Linked DNA regions of Hoeflea algicola. The protein of the gene in region 3 binds, or shares a complex with, the protein of the main gene of each other region. Links are inferred from orthologs where the notes say so. Each region holds a gene or a part of one and is shown on either strand. Other genes may lie near its edges.

The links.
Region 1: the proteins of OEG84_RS02205 (region 3) and pnp are in contact, whole or in part, in a cryo-EM structure (PDB 9QH0), measured with the Escherichia coli proteins. The link is inferred for Hoeflea algicola from one-to-one orthologs.
Region 2: the proteins of OEG84_RS02205 (region 3) and eno are in contact, whole or in part, in a solved structure (PDB 2FYM), measured with the Escherichia coli proteins. The link is inferred for Hoeflea algicola from one-to-one orthologs.

Annotation. Positions count from the first base shown.
Region 1 is NZ_JAOVZR010000001.1:3,615,858-3,618,956, reverse strand. What follows is about bases 31-2,976. They hold pnp (polyribonucleotide nucleotidyltransferase), read right to left. Parts: upstream 2,591-2,976; coding sequence 470-2,590; downstream 31-469. Other genes in these bases: rpsO (30S ribosomal protein S15), read right to left, coding at 2,925-2,976; OEG84_RS17630 (TRAP transporter substrate-binding protein), read right to left, coding at 31-188. In the rest of the region: more of OEG84_RS17630, read right to left, coding at 1-30; more of rpsO, read right to left, coding at 2,977-3,099. UniProt on the Escherichia coli protein: Involved in mRNA degradation. Catalyzes the phosphorolysis of single-stranded polyribonucleotides processively in the 3'- to 5'-direction. Also involved, along with RNase II, in tRNA processing.
Region 2 is NZ_JAOVZR010000001.1:635,700-638,701, reverse strand. What follows is about bases 81-2,929. They hold eno (phosphopyruvate hydratase), read right to left. Parts: upstream 2,218-2,929; coding sequence 943-2,217; downstream 81-942. Other genes in these bases: OEG84_RS03205 (methyl-accepting chemotaxis protein), read left to right, coding at 2,821-2,929; OEG84_RS03210 (hypothetical protein), read left to right, coding at 2,616-2,885; OEG84_RS03220 (FtsB family cell division protein), read right to left, coding at 470-778; pdhA (pyruvate dehydrogenase (acetyl-transferring) E1 component subunit alpha), read right to left, coding at 81-322. Outside these bases: more of pdhA, read right to left, coding at 1-80; more of OEG84_RS03205, read left to right, coding at 2,930-3,002. UniProt on the Escherichia coli protein: Catalyzes the reversible conversion of 2-phosphoglycerate (2-PG) into phosphoenolpyruvate (PEP). It is essential for the degradation of carbohydrates via glycolysis.
Region 3 is NZ_JAOVZR010000001.1:434,249-438,004, forward strand. What follows is about bases 23-3,625. They hold OEG84_RS02205 (Rne/Rng family ribonuclease), read right to left. Parts: upstream 3,241-3,625; coding sequence 223-3,240; downstream 23-222. UniProt on the Escherichia coli protein: Endoribonuclease that plays a central role in RNA processing and decay. Required for the maturation of 5S and 16S rRNAs and the majority of tRNAs. Also involved in the degradation of most mRNAs.

The DNA.
Region 1 (3,099 bases), 3.2 Mb from region 3 along the record:
CCCGATGCAGCGGTGATGCGATCGGCCAGACGCTGAGCGCCAACCCCCAACCCGGGGAAATTCTTTGGCCAGGTTGTAACCATACGCCAAGTTATATTGCCCTGAGCTATTGCCGGAGTTGCCAGACCTGTAGCAACTGCGCCAGCGCCAACAATCCCCGCATTGCGAATAAAAGAACGGCGATCCATTGTGTTTCCTCCAAAATAGAAATGCTCGTGAAAAGTGCGTCTGACCACCTAGCAGACCCCTTGCAACAGACACATACTCTGCCGTCAAGGGACATGTCCATGCCAGAAAACGAAATGCACCCCACAACGATAGCTCTATGATTTCATGCGCATCTGCGGCCAAGCAGCATTAACCGACCATATCCTCCAAAAACAAAACGCCCCCGAATCTCGCGATCCGGGGGCGTTTTCAATTCGTCAGTCTTAGGCGGTTATCCGCCCAAGCCTGGAAGTCTCGGGGCTTATTCGCCGCCTTCGACTTCCTTGCCGGTTTCCTGGTCAACGACCTTCATCGACAGGCGGACCTTGCCGCGTTCGTCAAAGCCCAACAGCTTGACCCAGACCTTCTGGCCTTCCTTGACCACATCGCCGGTCTTGGCGACGCGTTCGGCAGCCAGCTGCGAGATGTGGACGAGACCGTCCTTAGGACCGAAGAAGTTCACGAAGGCGCCGAAATCGGCAACCTTGACGACCGTGCCTTCATAGATCACGCCCACTTCAGGCTCGGCAACGATCGAGTGGATCCACTTCTTAGCGGCCTCGATTTCCTTGCCCGAGGACGAGGCGATCTTGATGGTGCCGTCGTCGTCGATGTTGATCTTGGCGCCGGTCTTTTCAACGATTTCGCGGATGATCTTGCCGCCGGTGCCAATCACGTCACGGATCTTGTCGACCGGGATGTTCATGACTTCGATGCGCGGGGCGAATTCGCCCAGCTGGCCACGGCTTTCAGTAAGTGCGTTGCTCATTTCACCGAGGATATGCAGACGGCCGTCCTTGGCCTGGCCGAGAGCGACCTTCATGATCTCTTCGGTGATGCCATCGATCTTGATGTCCATCTGCAGCGCGGTGATGCCGTCGGCGGTGCCGGCGACCTTGAAGTCCATGTCGCCGAGGTGATCTTCATCACCGAGGATGTCGGAGAGAACCGCGTAACGGTCGTCTTCCTTGATCAGGCCCATGGCGATACCGGCAACCGGCTTGGCCAGCGGCACGCCGGCATCCATCAGCGCCAGCGATGTGCCGCAAACGGTGGCCATCGACGAGGAGCCGTTGGATTCGGTGATCTCGGAGACCACGCGCAGGGTGTAGGGGAACTGGTCGGCAGACGGCATCATCGGGTGGATGGCGCGCCATGCGAGCTTGCCATGGCCGATTTCGCGGCGGCCGGGCGAACCTGTGCGGCCGGTTTCACCAACCGAGTAGGGAGGGAAGTTGTAGTGCAGCATGAAGGTGGCCTTGTAGGTCCCCGTCAGGCTGTCGACATACTGCTCGTCCTCGCCGGTGCCGAGCGTGGCAACAACAATGGCCTGGGTCTCGCCGCGGGTAAACAGCGCCGAACCATGGGTACGCGGCAACAGACCGACTTCGGAGGCGATCGAACGCACGGTCGACAGATCGCGGCCATCGATGCGGCTCTTGGTGTCGAGAATATTCCAGCGGACGATCTTGGCCTGCAGCGACTTGAACACGGTGCCGATATCATCGGACGAGAAGCGGGGCTCCTCGCCTTCTGCGGGGGCAAAATGTTCCTTGACCTTGGCCTTGACGGCGTCAACGGCATTGTAGCGTTCGGCCTTGTCGATGATCTTGTAGGCATCGCGCAGACCGGCTTCGGCAACGCCGAGCATTTCGGCTTCGAGCGCCGAATGATCGGGAGCAGTGAAGTCGCGCGGCTCCTTGGCGGCAGCTTCGGCGAGCTGGATGATCGCATTGATCACCGGCTGGAAGCCTTCGTGACCGAACATGACAGCGCCGAGCATGACTTCTTCGCCGAGTTCCTTGGCTTCGGATTCAACCATCAGCACGGCTTCCGAGGTGCCGGCAACGATCAGGTCGAGTGCCGATTCGGGCATTTCGTCGACATGCGGGTTGAGCACGTACTGGCCGTTGATGTAGCCGACGCGGGCACCGGCAATCGGGCCCATGAAAGGCACGCCGGAAATGGTCAACGCAGCCGAGGTGGCGACCATGGCGAGAATGTCGGGGTTGTTTTCCAGATCGTGCTGCAGCACGGTGATGATGATCTGGGTGTCGTTCTTGTAGCCGTCGGGAAACAGCGGACGGATCGGCCGGTCGATCAGGCGCGAGGTCAGCGTTTCGTTTTCGCTCGGACGGCCTTCACGCTTGAAGTAGCCACCCGGGATCTTGCCGGCGGCGTAGGTCTTTTCCTGGTAGTTGACGGTCAGCGGAAAGAAATCGCGGCCCGGGGTCGGGGTCTTCTGCGAGACGACTGTGGCCAGCACCACGGTTTCGCCGTAGGTGGCGATGACGGCGCCATCAGCCTGACGGGCAACCTTGCCGGTTTCCAGTGTGAGCGGACGGCCGCCCCATTCAATCTCGACCTTGTGGGTATCGAACATGTGTAGTCCTTCGTGTGCGGGCTTGTGGGCCCGGCCGCTTTATCGGCCGCGCGCTTCACTGTCCCGATTGTTATGGGCGCATCACGGGCAAGACAGCGGGAGGCTTTGTGACTGGTGGCCACCGGTAAAGGGTGGCGAAAGCATCCTGCAATCCTGCCCCATGACAGGCCATGTCGTATGTCCGTGACCGGGATTGCCGGTGCGACGGACGGTTAAGGCGCTTGGAGTCCGACCATCCGGCCGGATTGGCGTGCGCCTGAACGCCGCGGCCCCGCAAGGAGCCTTGGAATTGCAATGGCGGGCGAGGCAGTTGCCACGCCCGCCAGAAGCGATGTTAGCGACGGATGCCCAGACGGGCGATCAGCGCGGTGTAGCGCGCTTCGTCTTTACGCTTGACGTAATCCAGCAGGGACCGACGTGTGGACACCATGGTCAACAGCCCGCGGCGTGAATGGTTGTCCTTCTTGTTTTCCTTGAAGTGACCGGTCAGATTGTTGATCCGTTCGGTC
Region 2 (3,002 bases), 200 kb from region 3 along the record:
CCATCACGCCACGAGCTTCCATGCCGGTGGCCAGCATGTGGCCATGGTCACGATAGCCGGTAATCACCTGGTCACCGTCCTTGAGCGCCATCTGCATGCCGATAACGACCGCTTCCTGGCCGATATAGAGATGGCAGAAGCCGCCAATGAAACCCATGCCGTAGAGCTGCCCCGCCTTCTCTTCGAAGCGGCGGATCAGCAGCATCTCATGATAGGCTTCAAGTTCGGTGGACTTGTCGAAGTCGGTAATCCCGCCATTCAGACCGCTTTTTGCGGCTGGTTTCTTGCGGGATGCGGCTGGCGCGCTTTTACGTGGAGCCATTGTCATCCTCCCAGTGGAAATGTGAATTGACCATAGGGAATTAAGCCGCCAGCAGCAAGCGCATAAATGCATAGCTGGCATGTTTGCTATGCTGTTGTTTTAAATAGAAATTGTCTGAATTAACCGAATTCAGGTTAATGATCTAAATCAATTGAAATAGACGACCTCGTCCTCGCGGGCGACATTCAGGAGAAACCGCGCCCGCTCATCGAGCATGTCCGCCTCCACTGCGCCGTCGCTCAGCAACAGGACCTGTCTTTCCAGACGTTGCCTGCGTTCGGTCAAGCTTGCAAGCTGTTCCGTCAACTCAACGCGACGCACCTCGAGCGCTTCCGCCGAATTGAGGCCATAGGCCCCCGACCAGGAATGAAATCCGAAATAGGTAAAACAGCCCAGTGAGAGCAGAGGAATTACCCACCTGCCCCATCTCCGCTGTTTTCTGAATTGAGTCCGCATTCGCTAAACGCCTTACCCCTGCGAGGAACACAGAATGGCAGGCCATGCTTAATATAGGGTTAGCCACCACCCGACATTTTTACACAGGTGACGCAAGAAAGCCCGCAAACGGGTGCGGGCTTCCAAGGCTATGGCGACATTCGCCGGCGTTTGGCGTGCGGCTGTTATCCGCGCAGGATCGAGGCGCCGGCGTAAGCTGCTTCAATACCGAGTTCTTCCTCGATGCGGATCAGCTGGTTGTACTTGGCCAGCCGGTCGGAGCGCGACAGCGAACCGGTTTTGATCTGGCCGCAATTGGTGGCGACGGCGAGATCGGCGATGGTGGAATCTTCGGTTTCACCGGAACGATGGCTCATCACCGCAGTATAACCGGCCTTGTGGGCGATCTCGACCGCATCAAGGGTTTCCGACAGCGTGCCGATCTGGTTGACCTTGATCAGGATCGAATTGGCGACGCCCATCTTGATGCCGTCGCGCAGCCGCGCGGAGTTGGTGACAAACAGATCATCACCGACCAGCTGACACTTGTCGCCAACCATATCGGTAAGCGTCTTCCAGCCTTCCCAATCATCTTCGGCCAAGCCGTCTTCGATCGAGATGATCGGGTATTTGGCAACGAGCTCGGCGTAATAGGCAGCCATTTCCGCGCTTTCGAGAACACGCCCCTCGCCTGCCAGATCGTATTTTCCATCCTTGAAGAATTCGGTCGAGGCAGGGTCGAGCGCGAGATGGATATCTTCGCCCGGACGATAGCCGGCCTTTTCAATCGACTTCATGATGAAGTCGAGCGCTTCGGGCGCGCTCTTCAGGTTCGGGGCAAACCCGCCCTCGTCGCCGACGTTGGTGTTGTGACCGTCAGCGGCAAGTTCCTTGCGCAGGGTGTGGAACACTTCGGAGCCCATGCGCACCGCCTCGCGCAGGCTGGAAGCGCCCACCGGCATGATCATGAATTCCTGAAAATCAATCGGGTTGTCGGCATGCGCGCCACCATTGATGATGTTCATCATCGGCACCGGCAACAGCCGTGCATTGGCGCCGCCGACATAGCGGTAGAGCGGCAGGCCGCTCGATTGCGCCGCGGCGCGGGCGGCTGCCAGCGACACGCCGAGAATGGCGTTGGCGCCGAGCTTGCTCTTGTTGGCAGTGCCATCAAGCTCGATCATTGCCATGTCGAGGGCAATCTGGCCTTCGGCATCCATGCCGCAGATGTTCTCGCGCAGCTCGCCATTGACCGAGGCGACTGCTTTTTCCACGCCCTTGCCAAGATAGCGGCTGCCGCCGTCGCGCAACTCGACGGCTTCATGGGCCCCGGTCGAGGCGCCTGAGGGAACCATTGCGCGGCCCATGGCGCCATCGTCGAGATGGACATCGACTTCAACTGTCGGGTTTCCGCGGCTGTCGAGAATTTCCCGTCCAACAATATCAATAATGGCGGTCATGACTTGGTTCCTTGTATGGCTTGGGACAAGCGCCATTCCGGCGTTGCGCGTTCTTACCGCAAAGCACCCGAAAATCAAATGCGATGCGCAGACGGAAACGGCCTGGCTGGGCGTGCGAAAAAGCGCATCAGTCGGCTGTCAGCGCATCTACAATCTCGGTAACCCAATACATAATTACCAGCTCGACGTCCGGATTAAGGTTCCGCTAACCCAAACGCCCCTAAGAATTCAAGGGAAGCAGGGCTGCCCGCATCGATATCCGAATTGCTGGCAATGGCATGAAGCCTCTCCCGAACGTGGTGTCATCTCCCGCGTTGTCGAACCGGTGAGACTGCCAGCTTAAGCGGGCATGGCCATCTCTCTTCCCCACCTTGATCAGTATTTCCCATGAGGATGTCATGAAGCTCAACATATCGCGAAGCCTGGTGCTGCTAGCCATCACCGTTACACTCGGGCTGACGGCGGCCTTCGGATTGCAGAAATTCATTTATGAAGATCTCAAGGTGACCGGGCCGGTCTACACCGAGATCGTCGACAACAAGGATCTGCTGGCCGACATCCTGCCGCCGCCGCTTTATGTGGTCGAATCCTACATGCTGGCCAATGAAGCGATGGTGCATCCGACCATCGCTGAACAGAACGCAGCGCGAGATCGGCGAATTGTATGAAGAGTACAAGTCCCGCAGGGATTACTGGCTAGGTTCCGAGTACAACAGCGCGCTGCTTGAGCACCTCAAAGCCGGCACCCTGATCGAGGGCGATCGCTACTGGGAGATCATGAACGG
Region 3 (3,756 bases):
GGCGCACGCTACATGCGATTTTCCTATGCCGGCAGCCAGGACGAGATGAAGACCGCGCTCGATCGCCTGGAAGGTTGGCTGGGACGGCGTTGACGCGCGCCAAAACCGAGCCCGTTAGTCAAACCCTTGACCGGCATCTGTGTGTTGAAGCCAACATCTTGAACTGACAAACAAAAACGGCCGCTCGAAAGCGGCCGTTTTCTGTATTGATTTGAGCGAATTCTAGAAGAAACCGCGCTTCTGCCACCAGCCGGCCTTCTTGGGCTTCGTGCCCTTGTCCGGTGTGCTTGATGACGTCACCACCGGCGCCGTGGCGCTGGCAGCAAGATCGGTGCGGGCGCGGCGACTGTCTTCTTCGGCAGCAGCCGTTTCGCTCTCAACTGGCGTTTCCGCTGCCACTTCCGCCGGAGCAGGAGCTTCTTCTGCCGCCGGCTCCTCGATCACCACGCCGGAGACGTCCGGGGTTTCGGTGGCGGCTGCCTCATCGCTTTCGGTCGCGGCTTCCTCTGCTGCCTTGGCAGCTTCGTCGGCAGCGATCTGGGCCTTGGTGCGGCGACGGCGACGCGCCGGTTTGGCAGGCGCCTCGGCTTCAGCCTCCGGCTGCGCTTCAGTCTTGGCCGCAGGTTCCGTCTTTTCGGGTACGGTTTCTGCAGCAGGCTCGGTGACGTCGGCTTCTTTCGTTACCGGAGCAGCGTCTGCTGTGGCGTCGGTCTCAGTCGAAGCTTCGGACTGCTCTGCGGCTACCGCTTCATCGCCGTTTTCACCTGTCGTTGCCTCGTCTTCGCGATTGCGGCGTCCGCCACGCTTGCCACGCCGGCGGCGCTTGCCCCGGCGGTGCTCATCGCTCTCGGCTGCATCAGCCGAAGCGTCATCATCGCCCGAAGCATCGTCGTTGTCGTTATCTTCATCCTTGTCACCGGCGTCGCCCGCAGTATCCGCGGACGAGGCTGCGTTTTCGTCGCCATTGCCGTTTTCACCCTCGGACTTGCGTCCACCGCGCCGCCGGCGCCGACGACGCTTGCGGCCCGAGCCGTCTTCGCGCTCGCTGTGATCATCGCCCTGTGCCTCGGCCTTCGGCTCTTCTGCCTCGGTGCTCTCATCGACCTCGGCTTCATCTTCGACGATTTCGGGATCATCATCATCTTCGGGATAGGCCGGCGAGTTGACAGTGATGTGCTCGATATTGACCGGCGTTTCCACGGCCGCGCCGCGGTCGATGGCGAAGTGGTTGGTGCCCACTGCGTCGTCGGCGGAGAAGCTGATCGATACGCCGAACCGGTTCTCCAGATCGACAATCGTGTCACGCTTGTGGTTGAGCATGTAAAGCGCGGTTTCTGCGGTGGTGCGCACGATGATGTCGTGCGTGGTGTTCTTGAGCAGATACTCTTCAACGCCGCGCAGCACATGCAGCGCCACCGACGACTGCGACCGGATAAGCCCGTTGCCGCCACACGTCGGGCAGATCTGCATGGTGCTTTCCAGCACCGATGCGCGGATCCGCTGGCGCGACATTTCCAGAAGGCCGAAATGCGAGATCCGACCGACCTGGATGCGGGCGCGGTCGTTTTTCAGGCAATCCTTCATCCGCTTTTCAACCGACCGATTGTTGCGGTTTTCTTCCATGTCGATGAAGTCGATGACGATCAGGCCGGCCAGATCGCGCAGCCTGAGCTGGCGGGCGACTTCTTCTGCTGCTTCCAGATTGGTCTGCAGCGCCGTGTCTTCAATCGAGTGCTCGCGGGTCGAACGACCCGAGTTGACGTCAATCGCGACCAGCGCTTCGGTCTGGTTGATGATGATGTAACCGCCGGACTTCAGCGTCACCTGCGGCTGCAGCATCCGGTCGAGCTGGGCTTCGATGCCTGAACGCGCAAAAATCGGATGCAGGTCGCTATAGGGCTGAACCACCTTGGCGTGGCTCGGCATCAGCATTTTCATGAAGTCTTTGGCTTCGCGGTAGCCTTCCTCGCCGGAGACGACGATCTCCGAGATGTCCTTGTTGTAAAGGTCACGGATCGACCGCTTGATCAGGCTGCCTTCCTCATAGACGAGGCTCGGCGCCGTTGATTTAAGCGTCAGGTTGCGAACGTTCTCCCACAGCCGCATCAGGTATTCGAAGTCGCGCTTGACCTCGACCTTGGTGCGGTTGGCCCCGGCGGTGCGCAGGATCACGCCCATGCCCTTCGGTACTTCGAGCTCGCGGGCGATCTCCTTGAGACGCTTGCGGTCGGGCAGGTTGGTGATCTTGCGGGAAATGCCGCCGCCACGGGCGGTATTTGGCATCAGCACCGAATAGCGACCGGCGAGCGACAGATAGGTCGTCAGCGCTGCGCCCTTGTTGCCGCGTTCTTCCTTGACCACCTGAACCAGCAGGATCTGCCGGCGCTTGATGACTTCCTGGATACGGTACTGCTTGCGCGGCTTGCGCTGCGAGCGCGTCGGAACTTCTTCCATCGCGTCTTCGGAGCCTACCGATTCGACGGCATCATCTTCGCTGGCGCCATTATTGTCGTCGTCTTCGCTGCCCTTCTTGCGCCTGCGGCGCGACACCGGTTCGGAAATTTCATCGGCTTCCACTTCAGCTGCCATTTCGGTCGGCTTGTCGTCGCCGTCGTCCTGGGCTTTCGCTGCGTCCGCGTCCGCTTCCACGTTGGTAGCGGGCTGCTCTGCCGGCTCAGCTGCTTCCGCTGTTGTGTCGTCAGCCGCGTCTGTCGTTGCCTCGTCGCCTGTCTTCTTGCCGCGACGGCTGCGGCGCGGGCGCGATTTCGCGGTCTTTGCCGTCTCGTCGCCTTCTTCGGCATCGCTCGACGTGGCGTCGCTTGTGTCAGCATCATCTGACTTGGCGTCGCTGGATTTCGACCGCGAGCGTGAGCGTGACTTTGCTTTGGCCTTGGGTTTGCTGGTTTCGCTCTCCGCCTCGTCAGCGCTGTCGAAATCTGGATCGGATGCAGCGTCTTCGGCTTCTGCCTGAAGCAGCGCTTGCCGGTCGGCGAGGGGGATCTGATAGTAGTCCGGGTGGATTTCGGAGAAGGCCAGGAAGCCGTGGCGATTGCCGCCGTAATCGACAAACGCAGCCTGCAGCGACGGCTCAACGCGGGTCACCTTGGCCAGGTAGATATTGCCTCGCAGCTGTTTCTTGTGCTGCGATTCGAAGTCGAATTCCTCTATGCGGCTTCCACGGACGACAACAACGCGGGTCTCCTCGGGATGGGACGCGTCGATAAGCATTTTTTCTGCCATTGAGTATGAGCTCCTCGGCACGCCCAGATGCGTTTGATCCGCCGGCCTGATGACAGGTACAGCGGAGGAACGGGGGGCGGGTGCCGGATGAAAGATTTTCCGATGCTCGGTCAAGGGCGGCATGCAAAGAGGCAGAAGCCGGAGCGATTAACGCCCGGGGCCTGTTTACACTAGGGGAGATCCGCTGTTGCACCATGATAGCCGGCCGGAAATTCATTTGCGTATAGTCCTTGCGGACCGATGAAGAACCCCTGTCGGGGTGTGCGGCAAGTTCGCCGCGAAGGTTGTGGCAGGCTACTTTGCCTGCCGGGTTGAATATGTGTCCTGGCCGCAGGCGGATAAAAGTTGAAGCACTTCGCCGCATTTTGGGCCATATTGCCTTGCACGAGCACCCCGGATGGGTTCTCGACATGAGAACAAAATTACCGGTTGCCCTGGGGAAGAATTCTTCTAGACGACGGACGATCCGCACTCCTGGCGCCGTAAGCCCGATTCGGGCGGCGGCCGGAAGGGTGA